Regions from separate parts of the Arthrobacter sp. D2-10 genome, predicted to be linked through region 3. Evidence: riboswitches for the same ligand, from Rfam matches in the RefSeq annotation. Region 3 holds a riboswitch; each other region holds the start of a gene.
The links. Region 3 has a riboswitch for S-adenosylmethionine ahead of M1D74_RS13365 (rhodanese-like domain-containing protein). Riboswitches for the same ligand answer to the same signal wherever they lie in the genome.
Positions count from the first base shown of each region.

Region 1 (7,180 bases), 1.1 Mb from region 3:
ACGGTGCCGGGCGCATATGGACGTACCTGAAGATCACGCTGCCCATGCTGTCGCCTGTCATCTTCTTCAATCTTCTTCTGGAAACCATCTCGGCATTCCAGGTGTTCAGCTCGGCGTTCATCATTTCGGGCGGAACGGGTGGACCCGCCGGCTCCACGTTGTTCTACACGCTCTACCTCTACCTGCAGGGCTTTACCGAATTCCGCATGGGGTATGCCTCCGCCATGGCCTGGCTATTGCTGATTGTGGTCGGCATCATCACCGCGATCATGTTCCGCACCTCGCGGGGTTGGGTGCACTACGGAGGCGATTCCCGATGAAGACCAGAAGCTCAATACTCCGCAGGATCGGCTTCCACGCGGTGGCGCTGACCCTCATTGCCATCACTATGTATCCGGTCCTCTGGATGGTCTTCTCGACCGTCAAACCGTCGAATCAGATCGTCGGCAACGTCAATCTGCTGCCGGAGGAGTTCACTCTGGATAACCTGACGGCGGCCCTCGCTGGAATTGGCGGCGTCTCCTTCTGGACCTTCTTCGGCAACTCTCTCGCGCTAGCGGTTTTGAGCGTCGTCGGAATGATCCTCTCAACCACGGTGGTGGCTTATGCGTTCGCTCGTATCAATTTCCCGGGACGGAACATCTGCTTTGCCTTGATGATTGCTACGCTCCTGCTGCCCTTCCACGTGGTGATCATTCCCCAGTACGTCGTCTTCAATAACCTCGACATGATCAACACCTGGGTACCGCTGCTGGCGCCGAAGTTCCTGGCGACCGAAGCATTTTTCATCTTCCTGATGGTGCAGTTCATGCGAAATCTCCCCCCGGACCTCGACGAGGCAGCGAAAATCGATGGTGCCGGCCACGGCCGCATCTTCGCAGCAATCATGTTGCCTCTCATGCGACCGGCGATTGTCACCTCATCCATCTTCACGTTCATCGGCAGCTGGAACGACTTCCTCGGCCCACTGCTGTACCTGAAGAAGCCTGATCTCTACACCCTGCCGGTAGCGCTTCGCCTCTTCGTCGATCAGACGTCCGCGGTGAACTACGGGGCCCAGATTGCGATGGCCCTGCTGGCCCTGGTACCGGTTCTGGTTTTCTTCATCATTTTCCAGCGATTCCTGATCAGCGGTGTCGCTACCCAGGGACTGAAGGGATGAGCGCGCTGCAGAGGGATGCGACGCTTTCGCAGATTCCTGAACCAGGTGCTGCGGAGAAAGATTCACGGCGCCTGAGGGGTGCGCTCTTCATGCCCCGCAGCACTGTGAACCGAATTTTTCCAGGCTCAGTCCTGGATGAGCTGGCGGAAGTCGTAGACCTCGTCTCGCGTGAACCGCTCGAGGATTTACGGGACCCAGCGGTTCGAACAATACTTTCGGACATCGACGTACTGATCACAGGCTGGGGAAGCCCGAAGGTCGACGAGGAAGTGCTCAGCACGGCTCCGAAACTCCGCGCCGTTTTCCACACGGCGGGGACGGTGAAGGGAGTGATTAGCCAGGGATGCTGGGAACGTGGCATCGCCATCAGCTCTGCGGCTGCGGTCAATGCAATTCCCGTCGCGGAGTACACCATGGCGATGATCGTCCTGGCCAACAAGCGTGTCCTGCCGCTGGCCGATGCTGTTCGAACCAACCGTGGCCGAGTATCTCCCGAAGAGCTTTTCCCCGGACTCGGCAACTTCGGAAAGCGGGTCGGAATCATCGGGGCCTCACGCATCGGGCGGCAGGTTATCCGTTTGCTCGCCGCCTACGATCTTGAAGTCGCCGTCGCTGACCCTTTCGTCGACAAAGCGGAGGCAGACCAGCTTGGCGTGCAGTTGAAAGAGCTCGACGAACTACTCCCCTGGGCCGACGTGGTATCACTCCACGCGCCATCCATCCCGGAAACACGGGGCATGATCGATCGTCGCCGCATCGGCCTTATGCGGGCCGGCACAACCTTCATCAACACGGCGCGGGGAGAGATCGTAGATCAACAAGCGCTCACCGAGCGGCTTCAGACCGGTGACATCTTCGCCGTTCTCGATGTCACATCGCCGTCCGTGCTGCCAATGGACTCTCCGCTGTACGATTTGCCGAACGTGTTGCTCACTCCCCACATTGCGGGTTCGTTGGGGTCGGAGCTTGCCCGGCTGGCACAGTCCTCCATCGAAGAGTTACGGCGGTTCACGAACGGCGAACCGCTCGAGCACCAGATCAAGACCGACCTCCTGCCCATCACTGCCTAAGGAAAATTAGGGCGGTGGACTGGCCGCTCGAGTACCCTCGGCACGCCCTCGGGACTGGCGGAACGCGTTTTGTTACGACACATGTTGCGCCGAAGGCTCAGAAAGTCGTTTAGTTGAAGCTCACCATCCCGAGCGGCCGAGAGACCTGGATCGTTGACGCCGCAGCAACCCTTACCTGCTATTCGCAGGGGAACGGGTGCTACTGCCAGGAGCGATGGAGTGTTTCATGAGTACCCTTTTGAGTGCACAGCAGCAGGCGTCCCGGAAGACACAACCCGGCGCCGCCGGCAAGCAAGCCCTTCCCCTGACATTCTCCTCACTGGTCCGTTCCTTTGGCAGCGGCAGCGCTGAGCATGTGGTCCTGAGGGACATCAACCTCGAGGTTCGCGCCGGTGAAGTGCTGGCGATTGTCGGAGCGAGCGGCTGCGGAAAATCAACCCTGCTTCGGGCCGCGGCCGGCCTCGACTCACCTACCGGCGGCAAGGTTCTGATCGACGGCACCGCCGTCAACGGGATCGACGACCGCTGCGCCTTCGCCTTCCAGGAACCCCGCCTCCTTCCCTGGCTCTCCCTGCGTGCCAATATCGCAATCGGACTGCCCAAGGGAACCAGCGCCGCAGCCGGCAAGGCAAAAGTCACGGAGCTCCTCGGTCTCGTCGAGCTAGCCGACTTCGCCGGGCACCGCCCCCGTGAGGTCTCGGGCGGCATGGCACAGCGCGCGTCGCTGGCCCGGGCACTCGCACGCAACCCAGGTGTACTGCTGCTCGATGAGCCATTCGGTGCGCTGGACGCACTGACCCGCCTGAAGATGCAGGACCTCCTGCTCGATATCCACCGCGCGCAGCCCACAACGGTCCTGCTCGTCACGCACGACGTCGACGAAGCCCTCCAGCTTGCCGACCGCATCATCGTGCTCGGCAAATCAGCGGACCCGGCTCACCCCGGAGCATCCGTCACCGAGGTGCTCACCGTGCCGGGCGAGCGCCCCCGCGACCGCAATTCGGCTGAGCTCGGTCGAATGCGGAGCTCACTGCTCGCCACTCTCGGCGTCAAAGGCCACTAGCGCACCCACCACTTGTTCCGCCGTCGTGCCCGTCCGCGCGATGGCTGCCGTCCATGCAAAGGAAAATCATGATCCGCACCCGCTCACCCTTCACCCGCCGTGCCGTCGTCTCCGTAGCGCTCGCCGCAAGCAGCGCTTTCGCACTGACCGGCTGCCTCGCCGGCGAGAACGCCGCCTCCACCGAAGAGGCGGGATCCGGTGAATCGGCCACCGAACTGAACATCGACTTCGCCACCTACAACCCGCTGAGCCTGGTCATCAAGGACCAGGGCTGGCTGGAAGCCGAGCTGGAAGACGAAGGCGTAACCGTCAACTGGATCCAGTCCGCCGGATCCAACAAGGCCAACGAAGCGCTGCGCGCAGGAGCGGTCGACGTCGGCTCCACCGCCGGATCCGCTGCCCTCCTCGCCCGGTCCAACGGCTCGCCCATCAAGACCATCGACATCTACTCGCAGCCGGAGTGGTCGGCAATGGTGACCGTCGAGGGTACCGGCATCGAGAGCCTTGAGGACCTCCGGGGCAAGTCGATCGCAGCCACGAAGGGCACTGACCCCTACTTCTTCCTGATCCAGTCCCTTGAGTCCGCGGGCATCGACCCCTCCGAGGTCACCGTGCAGAACCTGCAGCACGCCGACGGCTGGGCTGCCCTGAACAACGGTTCGGTCGACGCGTGGGCCGGACTTGATCCGATCATGGCATCGGCCGAGCAGGAGGGCGCTGAGCTCTTCTTCCGCAACATCGACTTCAACACCTACGGATTCCTCAACGCCAACGAGGAGTTCCTGACCGAAAGCCCCGAGCTGGCTCAGACCGTGGTAAACGCGTACGAGAAGGCCCGTCAGTGGGCCAAGGAAAACCCCGAGGAGACGGCGGAGATCCTCGCCGAGGTCGCCGGCATCGACGTCGAACTTGCCAAGGCCGTGATCATCGAGCGCACCAACCTCGACGTCGATCCTGCTCCGGGCGAGGCGCAGCGTGCAGTCCTCGAGAAGGTTGGCCCGAACTTCGTCGAGACCGGCGACGTCTCCTCGCAGGAGCAGATCGATGAAGCCCTCGAGACCCTCTTCGATGACTCCTACGTCTCCAACGCCGACCCCGAAGCGATTCAGGCCTCCTCATGATCCACGAGAACGCCACCCCCATCAGCAAGGAGGGCCTGGAGGCTACCGGCCACACCCTCACCACCGCGGACGACGACGGCGTCTCACCGCTCCAGCCGGCGGACACTTCCGCCGGGTTGCTGAGCCGCCGCCCGGTCCGGCTGCTGCTGGGGCTTGTTGTTCCCGCCCTGGTGCTCGGTGCCTGGCAGCTGAATTCTGTGGTGGGCGTCTTCAGTGCGGTGCAGCTTCCCCCGCCGACGGCGGTGCTGAACGCCGCCGTCGAGCTCGCTGAGCGCGGTGAGCTGTGGATCCACATCGCCATCTCCACCCAGCGCGTACTGATCGGGTTTGCCCTCGGTGCCACGCTCGGCCTGGCTCTGGGCGCATTACTGGGGCTCTCCCGGCTGGCCGACGTGTTGCTCGCTCCCGTGATCGGCGCCCTCCGTGCTGTGCCTTCGCTGGCATGGGTTCCGCTGCTCATCCTGTGGATGAAGATTGGCGAGGACTCGAAGGTCACGCTGATCCTGATCGGCGCCTTCTTCCCGGTCTTCACCACGCTTTACCTCGCGCTGCGGCACGTCGACCGGAACCTCGTGGAGGCGGCGCGTGCCTTTGGGCTGAAGGGTTTCCGGCTGCTCACGACCGTGCAGCTTCCCGCCGTCGTTCCCGCGATCTTCTCCGGGCTGCGGTTGGCGCTCGCGCAGGCCTGGCTGTTTTTGGTGGCTGCCGAACTCATTGCCTCGTCGCTCGGTCTCGGGTTCCTCCTCACGGACTCGACGAACAACGGGCGGACAGACAGGATCTTCCTCGCAATCATCCTGCTCGCGGTGATCGGCAAGACCACCGACGCGCTGCTCGGCATCGCCGAGAGATGGGCGGTCCGGCGTTGGACCTGAGCACTGCCGAGTTGACCGAACCTGAGCTGATCGAACCGGATCTGGCCACTGAAGCCGAGCGCGTTGCGTTCTGGGAGGAGGCGGCGCGCCGGTTGCACTGGAGCTCGGAATGGCAGACGGCACATACCTTCGAGCCGGCACGCCCCGGTCCCGGCGGTGAGCTGTCTGTCCCGCGCATCGAGTGGTTCGCCGGCGGCACACTGAATGCGGCCTACAACTGCGTGGACCGGCATGTTGAGGCCGGCCTCGGTGACAAGCCTGCGCTCCTCTTCGAGGGGGAACCAGGAGACCGGCGTACTGTCACCTATTCCGAGCTTCAGGAAGAGGTCAGTCGTGCGGCGAACGCCCTGACCGCGTTGGGAATCGGCAAGGGTGACCGCGTAGTCATCTACCTGCCTGTTTTGGTGGAGACCGTCGTCGTGACCCTTGCGTGCGCGCGGATCGGAGCCGTGCATTCGCTGGTCTTCGGCGGCTTCTCGGCGGAGGCCCTGCGCTTTCGCGTTGAGGACACGGGCGCCAAGCTGCTCGTCACCACGGATGGGCAGTACCGGCGCGGAGCCGCGGTTCCGGTGAAGGCCAACGCCGATCTCGCCGTTGCCGGCAACAATGCGATCGAGCACGTTCTGGTGATCCGGAGGACGGGAAGCGAGATCGCCTGGCACGAGGGCCGCGACGTGTGGTGGCACGACGCCGTTGCCTCCGCCTCCCCCATACACGAGACCGAGGCCTTCGACGCCGAAACCCCCCTGTTCATCATGTACACCTCCGGCACCACGGGGAAGCCGAAGGGCCTGGTGCACACCACGGGCGGCTACCTGACGCAGGCGTCCTGGAGCTTCGAGTACCTCTTCAGCGACCCTGACCCGGCCAAGCGGGACAGTGACATTCACTGGTGCACGGCCGACCTCGCCTGGGTCACAGCCCACACCTACGAAATCTACGGACCGCTCTCGAACGGCGCCACCCAGGTCATCTTCGAGGGCACCCCCAACACTCCGCATCCCGGCCGCCACTTCGAGATCATCGAACGGTACGGCGTCACGAGCTACTACACGGCACCCACCCTCATCCGCTCGCTGATGGGCTGGTTCCCCGACGGCGTCCCGGCCGAGTACGACCGCTCCACCATCAAGGTCCTCGGCACGGTGGGCGAAGCCACGAACCCGGAAGCATGGCGCTGGTTCCGGGAGAACATCGGCTCCGGAAGTGCCCCTATGGTGGACACGTGGTGGCAGTCCGAGACCGGCGCGACGGTCCTCTCCCCCCGCCCCACCGATGCCTCCTTCAAACCCGGCTGTGCCTCCCGCGCGCTTCCCGGCGTGAGCACCCGCATCGTGAACGACGACGGCGAACCGGTCGGTCCCGGCGAGCAGGGACTCATCGTGGTGGACCGCCACGGTCCGGCGATGGCCCGCACCGTCTGGGGAAATCCTCAGCGCTACCTCGATTCCTACTGGCGCAAGTTCGCGGAGCAGGGCTGGTTCCTTGCCGGCGACGGCGCCAAGTACGACGACGACGGCCACACCTGGATCCTCGGGCGCGTGGACGACGTCATCAACGTCTCCGGCCATCGACTCTCCACGATCGAGATCGAGTCAGCGCTCGTATCGCATCCGCGGGTGGTCGAGGCCGGAGTGTGCCCGGTAACCGATGGGGTGACCGGGCATGCGATCGCGGCGTTCGTCGTCGTGCACGGTGAGGTGGGCAACAGCGCCACACTGCAGACCGAACTCCGCAACCACGTGGCGAAGGCGATCGGCCCGATTGCCAGGCCCAGCGCCGTCGTCATTGTGGAGGATGTTCCCAAGACGCGCTCCGGGAAAATTATGCGCAGGCTGCTGACGCAGCTCTACGAGGGAACGCCGCTCGGTGACACCACCAGCCTTCAG
Region 1 covers NZ_CP096431.1:288,947-296,126, reverse strand. Annotated here, with positions in the region: gene M1D74_RS01540 (carbohydrate ABC transporter permease) at 1-320, shown strand, start outside; gene M1D74_RS01535 (carbohydrate ABC transporter permease) at 317-1,162, shown strand; gene M1D74_RS01530 (hydroxyacid dehydrogenase) at 1,159-2,232, shown strand; SAM riboswitch class I at 2,353-2,453, shown strand; gene M1D74_RS01525 (ABC transporter ATP-binding protein) at 2,459-3,295, shown strand; gene M1D74_RS01520 (aliphatic sulfonate ABC transporter substrate-binding protein) at 3,364-4,416, shown strand; gene M1D74_RS01515 (ABC transporter permease) at 4,413-5,291, shown strand; gene acs (acetate--CoA ligase) at 5,267-7,180, shown strand, end outside.
Region 1: it holds a riboswitch for S-adenosylmethionine, as region 3 does, so the genes downstream of both, M1D74_RS01525 (ABC transporter ATP-binding protein) here and M1D74_RS13365 (rhodanese-like domain-containing protein) in region 3, are expected to answer to the same signal.

Region 2 (7,180 bases), 1.6 Mb from region 3:
AGCGCGAAGTGAGGACCTTGTGTGGGCGCGCGAGTACTTTGTGCCGTGGGTGTTGCGGCGGATCCGCCACCGTTCCTCGGGGGACGGCATCACAGCTAAACGGCCGGAGCCGACGCCGATCTTCGGGCCGGGGATGCCGCCCGGAGCTGCGAGCTGATCTTGCCGTTGGTCGGACGCTGGGCGCGAAGAAACGCCTTGAGAGTCCCTGCTGCCAGGCGGGGTGAAGCACCTGAAGTCCCGCCACCGGGCAGCGAAAAGCACCTGAAGTCCCGCCACCGGGCAGGGAAAAGCACCCTGTCCCGCTACCGGGCGCGGTGAAACACCCAGAAGTGTCCACTACCGGGGGCGGATATGCGTGCGGCGTTACGGGCGGGTTCTGCTAGAAGGGCGGAGGGGGCTCAGGCAAGGTGGTGTAGGTTTGCCCGCCGATAGAGGTGAGGTGTGGTGTGCCTTGCTCGTCCTGGCCGGCAGGCCAGATGCCTTCGGTTTTGAGCTTGTGATGGAGCTTGCATCTGGGTTTGAGGTTCTCGAGTTCGGTGCGGCCGCCGTGAGCCCAGGGGACGACGTGGTCGATTTCGCAGGACCAGGACGATCGATTACATCCCGGATGAACGCAGGTGGGATTGCTGATCCGGACCCAGTCCTGCAAGTGCTTGGGCGGGCGGTATCTGTCACGGCCGACGCTGAGTACTGCCCCTGTTTCGGGGTGAACCAGAATCCTGGTGAAACTCGGTGCGTGGGCTGCGAGTTTTACTGCGGTGTCCGGATCGATCGGTCCGTACCCGTCCAGCAACCCGTTCGAGCAGCCAGCAAGGTCGGGCACGCTACCACGAGCGTCAGAGCCAGAACCGGAACCGGAGCCGGAGTCGGAACCAGGGCCCGCCGCTGTGGCATCCGAACCGGTGCCGACACTCGCAGCCGCACCGACAACCGTGTCGTTGAGGGAAGCCGGTGCCTTCTGAAGATCGCCTGGCTTCGGGTTCGCACTCTGTTCGGTGGTACGGTGCCAGTCTTCCCGGCGGTGGCCCAGGAGCGTCATGACGGGGACTGTGACGAACACGTTCGCGCCGATGCCCCGGTACCCCGTGCCCTTCTTCGGGTCTCCGGTGCAGGTGTGGGTCAGGACGTCCGCAAAGACATCGGCACGCAACTGCGATAGCGTTCGTGGCTCTTCAGGTCCCTGCAGTGAACGGGCCGCGGCGTCGACCCGGTTGAAGATTCCGTGCGCCTGCTCCGCGGGCAGATACGCGCCCAGCCATGCCATGCCGTCTTGCTCCGGCTGCACGCTCACGTCCCGGTCCTGCACCGCCCGAGCCTTCCGCTCGATGATCGATTCAGGATGCAGCTCCTCCCGCAACCTCCGACAACGCCTAGCGAGCTTCGGCCGGGTCAACCCGCCTGCCGTCTCCAGAATCGTCTGTTCGAATCCGGCCAGGGACTCGGCTGGAATGGCCCCGGATTCCTCGACGATGACCTGTGCCTGGACCTGGCTGATTCTGCCGTCATCGAGCGCTTTCCACGTCCCCGGCAGGTTCTCGGTTAGGCGTAGCGCTTCACCAAGCATCATCTGCGCGGTCCGGGCGGGTACCCGCAGCAGTGGGGCGATCTCCTGCGCAGCCAGCGTGAAACTGAACCGCGAATCCAAGCTTGCGGTCCGGGTGCCCTCCTCCCGGTGCACCCCATGGAACACATCCGCCACCAGGCAGGCCCGCCGGGCTGCTACCCAAGAAGCCAACCGGTCCGCAGCCCGCAGCATGTCAAGAATGTCGCTCAGTGCCCGCGACCGAGTCATCGCACCCGGTTGCCCGGACCTTTGCGACCGCCGTGCGTGCGGGGACGTTGCTTCCGTCAACCGCGACATCAACTCATACGGGGAAGCTTCCTCCACCACAGCACGGGCGTGCGTATCGATGCCGGATTCGTTCAGCCCGTCGATCTCCCAGCCGAAGGCGGCTTCAAAATCATCCTCCGACCAATCCCGAGACGCCTCGGCATACATCTCATCAAGAGCCGCCTCATAGGCGTCCCCACCAACCTCCGCGCTCCCCAACTCCATACAAAACACTCAATCATCCACCACCGACAATTTCGGATCCGGACTCGGAGGCTGATGATCATCCTGCCGGCATTTCCCAACAGCGGACGAGGATGATCTGTTCAGGTCCTCGCAGCACGTTTGAAGCATCTACTCCCGTTGCTCCTGCGTTGCTCTAACTACCGAATGGAGCCAGCCCGAACAGAAGGCCACCCAACCTTCGGGGCTAAGCAGCGCCGTCGTCGTCGTAGAAGGCCGCGTGCAGGGCGGGTTCCAGCTGGCCGATCTCCGTGAGGAATGCGTCATGGCCAATAGGAGAGGTAATGGTATGGACAGCCACATTACCCGGCAGTGCAGACGCCAGCTCGAAGGACTGGGCCGGCCAGTAGAGACGGTCCGAATCAACCGCAGCGATGAAGAATTTCGCTTTCGTGTCCGCCAGGGCTGTTGTCAGGCTGCCACGGTCACGGGCAACGTCATGGCTCATCAGCGCTTCGGTGAGGACCACATAACTGTTGGCATCGAACCGGCGAACCAGCTTATCCGCCTGATGATCGAGGTAACTCTCAACCTGGTAACGCCCCCGTTCGTGCGGCAAGGCTGCCCCGAACGGCTCCTCAAGCCCCTGCGCAGCCCGTCCGAACCGATGGCCAAGCTCCGCCTCTGAACGGTAGGTGATATGCGCGATTCGCCGTGCCAGCCCCAAGCCCGTCTCCGGACCCGCAGATCCGTAGTAATCTCCGCCGGCAAACCGTGGATCCAGCCTGATGGCCTGAACCTGCGCCTGCGCAAAGGCAATCTGCTCCGCTGTGCTCGCCGCACCGCAGGCGATGACGGCGCAATTCCGTACTCTCTCGGGATGGGTGACCGCCCATTCGAGAGCCCGGGCTCCTCCCATCGAGCCGCCAAGCACGGAATGCCAGGTGCTGATCCCGAGCAGATCGGCAAGCAACGCCTCGGCACGCACTGAATCGCGGATGGTGACGAAGGGAAACCGCGAACCCCACGGCCTGCCCTCCGGATCAAGCGATGCAGGTCCAGTCGACCCGTAACAACCGCCGAGCATGTTGATGGAGACCACGAAGTAGCGGTCGGTGTCGATGGTGCGGCCCGGTCCCACCAGTCCGTCCCACCACCCGTCTTCCGTTGATCCCCCACGGGCTACGTGGGAACTGCCGGTGAGCGCATGCTCGACGAGCACGGCATTGGAGGCATCAGCGTTGAGGGTGCCCCACGTCTCATACGCGAGTACGACGTCGGGCAAGTGACCGCCCGTTTCCAGCGTCAAGGGACCGACGGAAAGCCGTTGGACGACGACGCCCTCCACCTTTGTTACCTGGGGATGCGGTTCAACCGTGGTGATGCCTGTCAATCCTGCCGCCTTCAGAGCTCGCGCTTGCTCCTGCACGCCACATGCAGGGCCTGGTCGTCACCCGGGGCACCCCACCGCGAAGGAGGGTTGCCGGACAGCAAGCCGGGGCCGCCGGCGGGCAGAACCCACCGCACTGTCACTCGTGACCTCATACAAGAGAACCCGAAGAGGGCAGGAAACGGCAACTATTGTGACTCGCGGTGAAACAGACGGTTGCGTCGGGGCGCTCAGAGCCGGCGCGGACGCAGTGCTTGAGTGGGGCCGTCTCGTCTATGGGTAACGGCGGCCCCACCCAAGGGGAACACCCATTGGGTGTCCCGGCAGGAAGATCCGGCGGTCTCGGAACCGGCCTCCCTGTGTGACTCAACTATGCGTGGCCGACCTTGGGTTTTACTTGGACCTTCAAGTCCTCTCATTGTGACTTAGGCAACCCTAAGTCGAGGCGTCCATCACAAAGTGCCAAAATGGGGCCATGCGCCTGGATCATGTGTCTTATGCCTGCGAACCCGACGGTCTGACTGCCACTGCGGAGCGGATTTCCGACGCTCTGGGCATCGAATTCGTGAAGGGTGGCGTCCACCCACGATTCGGTACCCGCAACATGATTTTTCCTCTCGTCAATGGTCAGTACCTTGAGGTTGTGGAGGTACTCGACCACCCCGCCTCGGACAAGGCGCCCTTCGGCCAGGCCGTACGCGCGAGGTCGGAAGCGGGCGGCGGATGGATGGGCTGGTGCGTCGCCGTTGACGACCTCGCCCCCTTCGAGGAGCGTCTGGGCCGCAGCGCGGTTCCCGGCAACCGCAAATTCCCCGATGGCCAGGAGCTGACCTGGCAGCAGATCGGCATCAAGGGCCTCATCGCTGATCCGCAGGTTCCGTACATGATCCGCTGGGACGACGGCACGCAGTCCCTCCACCCCTCCCAGGCCCGGCCCGCATCCGTGCGGCTCAGCGCCCTGACTATCGCAGGCTCTGCAGCGCGTGTCACAGAATGGCTTGGCACTCCCGTAAGCCACCCGCTCGATGACGTGGACGTGGAGTGGATCGCTCCCAACGGCACTCCCGGGATTATGTCGGTCACCTTCGAGACTCCGAAGGGCGCAGTCCAAATCTAGCGTCGCCAATAAACGGCTGTGGCCCCGGCTCGTCAGAGCCGGGGCCACACTTGTTTCCGCCATGAAACAGTTTCGATCAGTTCCCGATCCCGATGGCCGAGCCAAACAACGCGAAACCCACAAAACCGGCGATGTCGAGCAGGGCATGCGCCACCACGAGCGGCATCACCCGCTTGGCACGGGTGTAGGCGTAGCCGAAGATCAGCCCCATGATCACGTTGCCGATAAACGGTCCGATTCCCTGATACAGGTGATAGCTCCCACGCAGTAGTGCCGAGGTCACGACAATCGCAGCAACTGACCAGCCGAGTTCCCGGAGCCGCTCGAAGAGATAGCCGACCACGATGACTTCCTCCAGGACTGCGTGCCGGAGCGCGGACAGCACGAGCACGGGCAGGGTCCACCAATAGGTGTCCAGGGCGGTTGGAATGATCGCGGTGGTGATGCCGAGCGCCCGCCCGGCGGCGTACACACCAAGGGTCCCAATTCCGATGACGGCCGCCAACGCCACGCCCAGACCGAAATCGACCTTCGGTTTGCGGAAGGTGAAACCGATGCGTCGGAACGCTGATTTCCCGGGTTCCGTCAGGAGAAAGAGCACCAGGACCACCGGAACCAGCGCAAAGAAGATGCCCAGCAACTGATAGGTCAGGTCAAAGTACTGCCGGTCATCGAGCACGGGATTCAGACGCGTGGTCTGGACGGACAGTGGCGCCTGGGTCAGCTTGTCGATCAGCTCGACAATCGCATACACCCCGGCCTGGCCAAGTGACAGTCCGAGGACGATCAGAATCTCAGCCTTGATTCTCCCTCCGCCAGCCGGAGAAGACGACAACGACGACGACTGGCTGGTCCTTGCGGTTGACATGCCTTCATGGTGCCGTACCGGACCGTTCCGACCAAAGCCCGCACGTCACCGGACAGCCCGCGCCACCGAACAGCCCCGCGCCAAAAGAACCCCGCGCCAAAAGAACCCCGTGCCGGAACCGTCCCGTGCCTGGATCAGCGCACACGTTGCCCGGCGCGCCACACCGCATGGGTCAGCTGCATCCCGGGGCGGTAGGCCAGATGCGTCGCGGACGGCGCGTCGAGCAAGTGCAGATCCGCGCGGTGTCCGATAGCCAGTGAACCGACGGCCAAAGAACCGACAGCCAGTGAACCACCAGCCGGTGCACCGCCGGAAAGGACACCGTCGGAGGCGGAGACACCGTCGGACGCGGAGGCACCGCCGTCGTCGGCTGAGCGTTCCCGACGGAGGGCGAGGGCACCACCGTAGGTTGCCGCCCGCACAGCCTCGTGGACCGTCAGACCCATCTGCAGCACCGCCGTCGCCACGCAGAACGCCATGGACGTGGTGTAGGACGTGCCCGGGTTGCAGTTTGAAGCGAGCGCAATCGGGATTCCCGCGTCCAGCACTTTACGGGCGGGCGCGAGGGGTTGCCGGGTGGACAGATCGCAGGCAGGCAGGCAGGTGGCAACGGTCCCCCGGGTGCCGGGTCCGCCCTCCCAGTCCGACCATGAGCCGGCGAGCGCGTCAAGGTCCGACGACGACAGGTAGTTCACATGGTCCACGCTCGCCGCCCGCTCCTCCACCGCGAGCTGCACGCCCTCCCCCGGTCCCAGCTGGTTGCCGTGAACGCGCAGGCCCAACCCCGCCTCCCGGCACGCCCGGAGCACTTCCCGGCTATGGTCAGGGGTGAAGGCACCGGTCTCGCAGAAGACGTCGGCCCACCGGACGTAGGGGCGGACCGCGCTGAGCATCGGTCCGGTGACGGCCCGCACGTAATCGTCCGCGTTCCACCCTTGCGGTACGAGGTGTGCGCCGAGGAACGTCACCTCGTCGGCCACAGCGGCCGCGAGCCGTGCGCTGCGCGCTTCCTCATCGACGTCGAGCCCGTACCCCGTCTTTGTCTCAAGGTAGGTGGTGCCTCCCGCCATAGCTTCCGCAGCTCGCGAAACCAGCAGGGCGCTCAACTCTTCGTCGGGGGCGTTGCGGGTGGCGTCCACCGTGACGGAAATGCCTCCGGCTGCGTAGGACTGTCCGGCCATCCGCGCTTCGAATTCGGCCGTCCGGTCCCCGGCAAACACGAGGTGGGTGTGGCTGTCCACCCAGCCCGGAAGGCAGGCACGGCCCGCGGCATCGTAGTGGTGGTCAGCGGCCGGTGCGTCGCGCGTCGCGCCGATCCACACGATCTGCTCCCCCTCGAGCACGACGGCGGCGTCCTTCAGTACCCGGTGCTCTGCGTCCTGTGTCATGAGCTCGCCGATGTTTGTGAGAACCGTTGTCTTTGCTGTCATGGGCGTGCCTTCTCTGAGATCGCCGATACATCAGGGTTCACTGCTGCATCAGGGTTCACTGCTGCATCAAGGTCCACCGCGGCATCAAGCCGGGAAATGGCGGCGGAGAGGAGGACCGCCGGCTCTCCCAGCCGGACATGGCTGCCGTTGCGAGCAAGCACTTCCCCACCGACGACGACGGCGAGCACGTCCTGCGCTGTTGCCGTCAGCGCCAACTGGTCCGCGGAAGAGCCCGCTGTGCGGGTCGACCGCGGGTCAAGGACCATCAGGTCACACACTTGACCAGGTTGAAGCCCCGCAGCGCGGCGCCCGAGTGCCCTGGAACCACCGGCAGTAGCAGCACGCACCAGTTCTGCGGGTG
Region 2 covers NZ_CP096431.1:1,251,806-1,258,985, reverse strand. Annotated here, with positions in the region: gene M1D74_RS05830 (SGNH/GDSL hydrolase family protein) at 1-157, shown strand, start outside; gene M1D74_RS05825 (DUF222 domain-containing protein) at 380-2,056, opposite strand; gene metX (homoserine O-acetyltransferase MetX) at 2,262-3,398, opposite strand; SAM riboswitch class IV at 3,423-3,555, opposite strand; gene M1D74_RS05815 (VOC family protein) at 3,880-4,521, shown strand; gene M1D74_RS05810 (CPBP family intramembrane glutamic endopeptidase) at 4,598-5,389, opposite strand; gene M1D74_RS05805 (amidohydrolase family protein) at 5,524-6,819, opposite strand; gene M1D74_RS05800 (formimidoylglutamate deiminase) at 6,816-7,180, opposite strand, start outside.
Region 2: it holds a riboswitch for S-adenosylmethionine, as region 3 does, so the genes downstream of both, metX (homoserine O-acetyltransferase MetX) here and M1D74_RS13365 (rhodanese-like domain-containing protein) in region 3, are expected to answer to the same signal.

Region 3 (7,180 bases):
CTGGGAGTCCGAGCTCCCACGGGCCGAGCAGGTGGTCCTGGAGGCGGCCGGGCGAGCAGGCGCCGTCGTCGTCTTTCCGGAGAGTCTGTATTCCTATGACCGGCCCGGTGAAGTCATGACCGAAACGTCTTCCCGCGGCGCCGCCGGCGGCAAGCGAGGCGTGCGGACCACGCTGTTGCAGCAGCGCGAGGCATCATCCACGGCGACGGTCAGCGTGGTGGCGTCGGATTTCTATGGACCACGCGTCCGCACCGCCCATGCCGGCGAGCGCATTGTCCCCCGTGTGCTCGCCGGAAAGACCATCCGGCCGCTGGGGAACCCGGACCTTCCGCACTCCTTCACGTACGTTCCGGACCTTGCAGCGGCGATGATCGCCGCCGCCGCGCGGGACGAGCTCTGGAACTCACTCCTGCACGCGCCGACGGCCGCTGCTCCCACCCTGCGTGAGATGGCCCGCGGATTTGCCCGCGCCGCGGGGGTGGCTGAGCCTCGGACGAAGCCCATTTCGGGCCGGATGGTCCGTGCGCTGGGAGTGGTGTCGGGCGACCTGCGGGAACTCAAGGAGCTGCTCTATCAGTTCGAGAACCCTTTCGTCATGGACTCCTCACGGAGCGAGGCGCTCCTGGGCCTCAAACCCACGCCCCTTCAGCAGGGCGCAGCCGCGACGGTGAGCTGGTGGCAGGGGAAGGAGGCCGCGGTGGACAGCCCTAAGATTATTCAGTGACTCTTTCGCTGTGGCTGGCACTCGTTGGTGCCCAGGCGCTCATCAGCTTTACGCCGGGTGCCGGCGCCGTGAACACCATGAGCAATTCGCTCACGGTGGGATTCCGGCGCTCCATGTGGGGCATCCTCGGCCAGCAGCTTGCTCTCCTTGTTCACATCGCCGTCGTTGCGGCCGGAGTCGGTTTGCTGGTGGCCGGGTCGCCGCTGGCTTTCAACGTCATCCGTTACGCGGGAGCCGCCTACCTGGTGTATCTCGGCATCCGGAAGTTCCTTGAGCGTCCCGTCCCGGCCGAGCAGGCGGCAATGCTCCATGCCGAAGGCGCGGGTTCAATGTTCCGGCGCGGCCTCTGGGTGAACCTCCTCAATCCGAAGGCCATCGTGTTCTTCCTTGCCTTCGTTCCACAGTTCATCCGGCCTGACCAGGAGCTGCTCGGCCAATACGGGGTGCTGGCGGGCACCGTCGTCGTTATCGATGTCCTGGTGATGTGGCTCTTCTTCGCGGCAGCTGCCCGCTCCTTCAGCCGGTTCACCAGCGGTCCGAGCGGCCAGCGCCTGCTCAACCGCATCTTCGGGAGCCTGTTTATCGCCGTCGGTGCACTGTTGGCGTTCGCCTGACGTATGGCACACAAGTCCGCGAACGCCGTCGTTCCGCTCATTATCGCCGTGGACGGCCGGTCCGGCGCGGGCAAAACCACCCTCGCGGTAGAGCTCACCGCCCTGCTGCGGGAACATCACACCGTCAGCCTCTTCCACCTCGAGGACATCTACCCCGGCTGGGACGGCCTCGCGGACGGCATGGACCGTTATGTTCGCACAGTGCTTTCACCCCTGGCGGCAGGGCGCCCCGCCCGGTGGACGGCGTGGGACTGGACCGCAGACGACGACGGCGGCGCCCGCAGCACGCAGCCCGCGGACATCGTGCTGGTCGAGGGTGTCGGGGCGGCGTGCGCAGCTGCCCGGGAACACCTCGATGTGGTGATCTGGATCGACGCCGACGACGACCTCCGCCGAACCAGCGCCCTGAACCGCGACGGCGACACCTATGCCCCGTTCTGGAAGCGGTGGTCAGAGCAGGAAGAGCAGTGGCTCGCAGCTGATCACCCGGCGCCGCATGCGGACCTTTTGGTGCAGGGACACCGGGGCAACTCGGTTCCCGACCAGTTGCGCCGCGCGCTCACCGGGCTGCCGCAATGCGAGTCCCTGATGTCAATGGAACGGGCTGCCCGCCGGGGCCTGACCCTGCAAGTGGAAACCCTTGACCTGCTGCCCGATGCTGCCCGCGTCTTCCGCGAGCTATACGCCGGGTCCACCTCCGCCGCATGGCTTGACAGTTCCGCCACGGAGGACCCGCACGGCCGGAACCGCTTCTCGATCCTGGCCGACGACGGCGGGCGCTTCGGCCAGACTGCGCAACACACCGGCGGGACCACCCTGGTCACGAGCGGCCCGGTCACAGCCCGGATCGTCGGTCCCTTCTTCCGCTGGCTGGACGGCGTGTGGGGTCGCCGAGCGGTTCGACTGCCCGCGGAGTACCCGGGCCCGTTCGCTCTCGGCTGGCTGGGCTACCTCGGATATGAGCTGAAGCGCGAAACCGGCGGCCGCACGCCGGAGGCAAGTCCGGTTCCGGATGCATCCCTGCTTTTCGCCGGCCGGGCCGTGGTCCTGGACCATCAGGAAAAGCGCTCCCACCTGCTCACCCTGCATGACGATTCCCGAGACGCAGACGCGGAAGCGTGGCTGAAACGGGCGCGCGCCGTCGTGCTCTCCGAACGGGAATCCACCACACCGAACTCCGCTGTGCCGAACTCCACTGTGTCGAACACCAGCGCGCACCGCTTCACCGTGCGCGATACGCGGGAGGAGTATCTGGACAAGATCCGCGCGGCGAAGGCCGAGATTGCCGACGGCAACTCCTACGAGGTGTGCCTGACCACCGCCCTGAACGGGCACGACGATGCACCGGTCGATGCGTTGGAGGTGTACCTTGCGCTGCGCCGGGCCAACCCGGCACCGTTTGCGCATTACCTGGTCTTCCCCGGGATGGCCGTCGCAAGCACGTCGCCCGAGCGGTTCCTTCGGCTGGACGCGTCGGGCGGCATGCGCGCCGAACCGATCAAGGGCACGCGGCGCCGCTCCCCCGACCCCGAGGAAGACGCTGCCCTGCAGACGGACCTGCGCACCAGCGCCAAGGACCGGGCCGAGAACATCATGATCGTTGACCTGCTGCGCAACGATCTGTCCCACCTCGCGACCCCCGGAACCGTCACAGTGAGCCGCCTTTGCGACATCGAGACGTACGCGACCGTCCACCAGATGGTCAGCACCATCGACGCGAGGCTGAGGCCCGGTTCGTCCCGCGCTGAAGCTGTCGCTGCTGCCTTTCCTCCCGGCTCCATGACCGGCGCCCCGAAGATCAGCAGCATGGCCATCCTTGACCGGCTTGAAGGTGCTCCCCGCGGCGTCTATTCCGGTGTCGCCGGGTACTTCTCGCTCGATGGCGCGGCGGACCTCGCCGTCGTCATCCGTACCCTTGTCGTGCAGGACGACGACGCCGGCACCAGCCTCACGCTCGGCGTGGGCGGCGCGATCACAGCCGATTCGGACCCCGCGGACGAGTGGGAAGAAGTACGGACCAAGGCGTTCGGGGTGCTCTCCGCGCTCGGATCGGTTTTTCCCGAGTGACCGCCCGCCGCCATTGGTTGCTGTACGGGCCCTTCCGTCCCCCTACCCGGTGTGGAACCATATAACGGATCACGGAAGAAGCGACGAAGGAGAACGGTCATGACTAGCTCCAACGATGAGAACACCCCGAACCTGGATGACGTTCAGGAACCGGACAACGAGTTCCTTCCCAACCGCATCTACCAGGGCCATGCCGGAGAACCTGAACGCCTTGACGATGATGCCCTGGCGGCAGCCACCGAGCAGGAGCGGGTCGACGCGGGCCTCATCGACTACGCCCCCGACCAGGTACCGGATGCCACCGATCCACTCCCGGAGGAAGCCTCCGACGAGGCAGATTGGGCCCAGCGCGGATTGAACGAGGGAAGCGGCTCGGACTCCTGAGTGACTAGGCTTGGGCGCATGACTGTTCTGGTGTTCCTCGACTCCGCCTATCCCGACGGCCGCATCGCCGACGCAGGGCAACCGCAGCTCAAGGTCACCGACACGGGCATCACCCGCGGGGACGGCATTTTCGAGACCATGCTGGCGGTGCAGGGCGCCCCCCGGAAGCTGCAGGCGCATCTGGCGCGCCTCGCCACGTCCGCCGAAGCGCTGGAACTCGACGTCCCGGCGTCGAGCGTTTGGGAACGAGCCATCACCACTGCACTTGCGGAAGCCGACGACGACGGCGAACTGGTCGTCAAGCTCGTTGCCACCCGCGGCGAGGAAGGAGCGGGAGCCACCGCCTGGGTGCAGGTTTCTCCGCTGCCGAAGGAACTGCGCGGACAGCGCCTGAAGGTGCTGTTGCTCGACCGCGGCTACGACAGCACGGTGGCCCAACGCGCGCCCTGGCTGCTGATGGGAGCGAAAACGCTCTCCTACGCCGTGAACATGGCTGCCCTGCGATACGCGCGGGCGCACGGCGCCGATGATGTCATCTTCACGTCCTCCGACGGCAAGGTCCTCGAGGGACCCACATCGACGGTCCTCATTGCCCGGGTTGCTGACGGCGTCAAGCGACTCATTACGCCGCAACTGGAAAGCGGGATCCTCCCCGGCACCTCGCAGGGGGCGCTGTTCGCCACCGCCCGCGAGGCCGGCTGGGAACTGGGTTACGGTCCTCTCGTTCCTGAAGACCTGCTGACCGCGGACGGGGTCTGGCTGATTTCCAGCGTCCGGCTGCTCGCGGAGGTCGAGAGCATCGACGGAAAACCGGTCGCCACATCGCCGGAACTGACGAAGGAGCTGGGCGCGCTGGTGGACGCTGTCTCCTGACCGGGCTGGATCAGGAGGGCATGGCGTTACCGCACGTTACGGCCGCGCATGGCAGGTTTGCCGCCGCCGATGCTACGTTCAAACCGGAGTAACGAGCGCCAGCGCAAAGCCCTGACTTGCTGGCCGGCAACCCTCTTTCACGGCGGGGTGCCTCAGGTGACTACTCGGCACACCGATCAGGATCCACGATCACCAACGTGCACAGCGTGAGGAGACACAGTGTCACAGCATCCAACCCCCCAGGTCCGCTCCGGCAACGGTTACGCCGGCGACATCACCCCCCGAGAAGCGGTGGAACGCGTCAGCAAGGGCGCCGTCCTTGTGGACGTCCGCACGGTCGAGGAGTGGCAGAGCGTCGGGGTCCCGGACCTCACCGACGCCGGAACCGTGCCGCTGTTCCTGGAATGGAACCGGTCCGACGGCAGCCGCAACGTCTCGTTCCTCAACCAGCTCAACGGCCTGAAGGGGCGGGAACTGCTCTTCCTGTGCCGCTCCGGCGTCCGCTCGGTTGCGGCTGCGCAGAGCGCCGCCGCCGCGGGCCACACCGCGTACAACGTGATCCACGGGTTCGAAGCCGACGGCGGCTGGCAGGCATGCGGCCTGGCGACCACTGCCCACTCCGGTTCCGGTGCTGCCGTCCCGGCAGCTGGGCAGGGCAACCCCGGTGAGTGAGCCCACGCCGTCGTCGTTCTCTCCGGCGGTCAACCGCGAGCCGGTCGCCGGAAACGGCGGCTATCCCCGCATTCAACAGACAGACGACGACGTCGCTGCCTGGTCGCCGGATACTCTCGCCGTTCGCGGCGGGCTGGCCCGGTCCAACTTCGAGGAAACGTCCGAGGCGCTCTTTCTCAACTCGGGGTTCGTCTACTCATCCGCTGCGGCGGCCGAAGCTGCGTTCACCGGTGACGTGGACCGCTTCGTCTACTCGCGGTACGGCAACCCGACGGTCGCCATGTTCCAGGAACGCCTGCGCCTGCTCGAGGGAGCGGAAGCGTGCTTCGCCACGGCCAGCGGCATGTCCGCTGTCTTCACTGCACTCGGCGCGCTTTTGGCTGCCGGGGACCGGGTGGTCGCATCCCGCAGCCTGTTCGGGTCCTGCTTCGTCATCCTGAATGAGATCCTTCCGCGGTGGGGCGTGGAGACCGTCTTCGTCGACGGGTGGGATCTCAACCAGTGGGCGGACGCGCTGAGCGTTCCAACCACTGCGGTCTTCTTCGAGTCACCGTCCAATCCGATGCAGGAGATCGTCGACATCCGGTCGGTGGTGAAACTGGCGCATGCCGCGGGCGCGCAGGTCGTTGTCGACAATGTCTTCGCCACCCCGCTGCTCCAGCGCTGCACGGAGCTGGGCGCCGACGTCGTCGTCTACTCCGGAACCAAGCACATGGACGGCCAGGGCAGGGTGCTCGGCGGTGCCATCCTGGGGCGGAAGGAGTTCATCGAGGGGCCGGTGAAAACACTCATGCGGCACACCGGGCCGGCGCTGTCCTCCTTCAACGCCTGGACTCTCCTGAAGGGTCTGGAAACACTGTCGCTCCGGGTCAACCACGCATCATCCTCGGCGCTTACCCTCGCCCGCTGGCTGGAAGCCCAGCCGGCAGTCAACTGGGTTCGGTACCCGCTGCTCGAATCGCACCCGCAGTTCGACCTGGCGGCAGGGCAGATGACTGCGGGCGGCACCGTCGTGACCTTCGAACTCGACGCGCCCGAGGGTAGGGCGAAGGAGCGGGCGTTCGCGCTGCTCGATGCGTTGAACATCATCGATATCTCGAACAATCTCGGCGATTCGAAGACCCTGATCACCCACCCTGCCACCACCACTCACCGGGCAATGGGGCCGGAGGGCCGCGCCGCCATCGGCCTGTCCGACGGCGTCATCCGGCTCTCGGTGGGCCTCGAGGATGTCAGCGACCTGCAGACGGATCTGGGCAAGGCGCTCGCCTCCTGACCTGCCCGTAATCGCCCGAAGCTGGGATTCACCTGTGAGTTCTCCTCCGCATTGAACCTCGGGGGTGCTTCCTGCGTCTTCCCAGCAGAGGGGTCGAGTGGCCACTCCCATCCCCCGGGTGTCCAGGGGGTGATCACGGGAGGAATCAACATGAGTAAAGCATTACGCGTCCTTTTCGCCGTCATCGCGGTTTGCCTGTTGGCGCTGACCGGTTGTGGCGGCTCCGACACGCAGACCGAGGACATCCCCGCAGGTGAAGAGACTGCTGCAGAAGCACCACCCACCGAGGAACCCACGGAGACCGAGACCACAGAGGCGGAGACCACGGAGGAAGCTACAGAGGAGGCATCCGAGGAACCGTCCGGTGAGGCAGCCGGTGGCGGAACCGTCGGAACTCCCCTCGGCGTCGCCGAGACGGACCTCGGTGAAATTGTGGTCGACGCCGAAGGCATGGTGGTCTACTACTTCACCAATGACGAGCCGGACTCCGGCGTCAGCGCCTGCGAAGGTGGCTGCCTTGAAGCCTGGCCGCCGGTGCTCAGCGACAGCGAGACTCCGGAGGTCGAAGGC
Region 3 covers NZ_CP096431.1:2,848,971-2,856,150, forward strand. Annotated here, with positions in the region: gene M1D74_RS13340 (NAD-dependent epimerase/dehydratase family protein) at 1-724, shown strand, start outside; gene M1D74_RS13345 (LysE family transporter) at 721-1,338, shown strand; gene pabB (aminodeoxychorismate synthase component I) at 1,342-3,405, shown strand; gene M1D74_RS13355 (hypothetical protein) at 3,505-3,789, shown strand; gene M1D74_RS13360 (aminodeoxychorismate lyase) at 3,808-4,662, shown strand; SAM riboswitch class IV at 4,750-4,875, shown strand; gene M1D74_RS13365 (rhodanese-like domain-containing protein) at 4,882-5,334, shown strand; gene M1D74_RS13370 (O-succinylhomoserine sulfhydrylase) at 5,405-6,610, shown strand; gene M1D74_RS13375 (COG4315 family predicted lipoprotein) at 6,761-7,180, shown strand, end outside.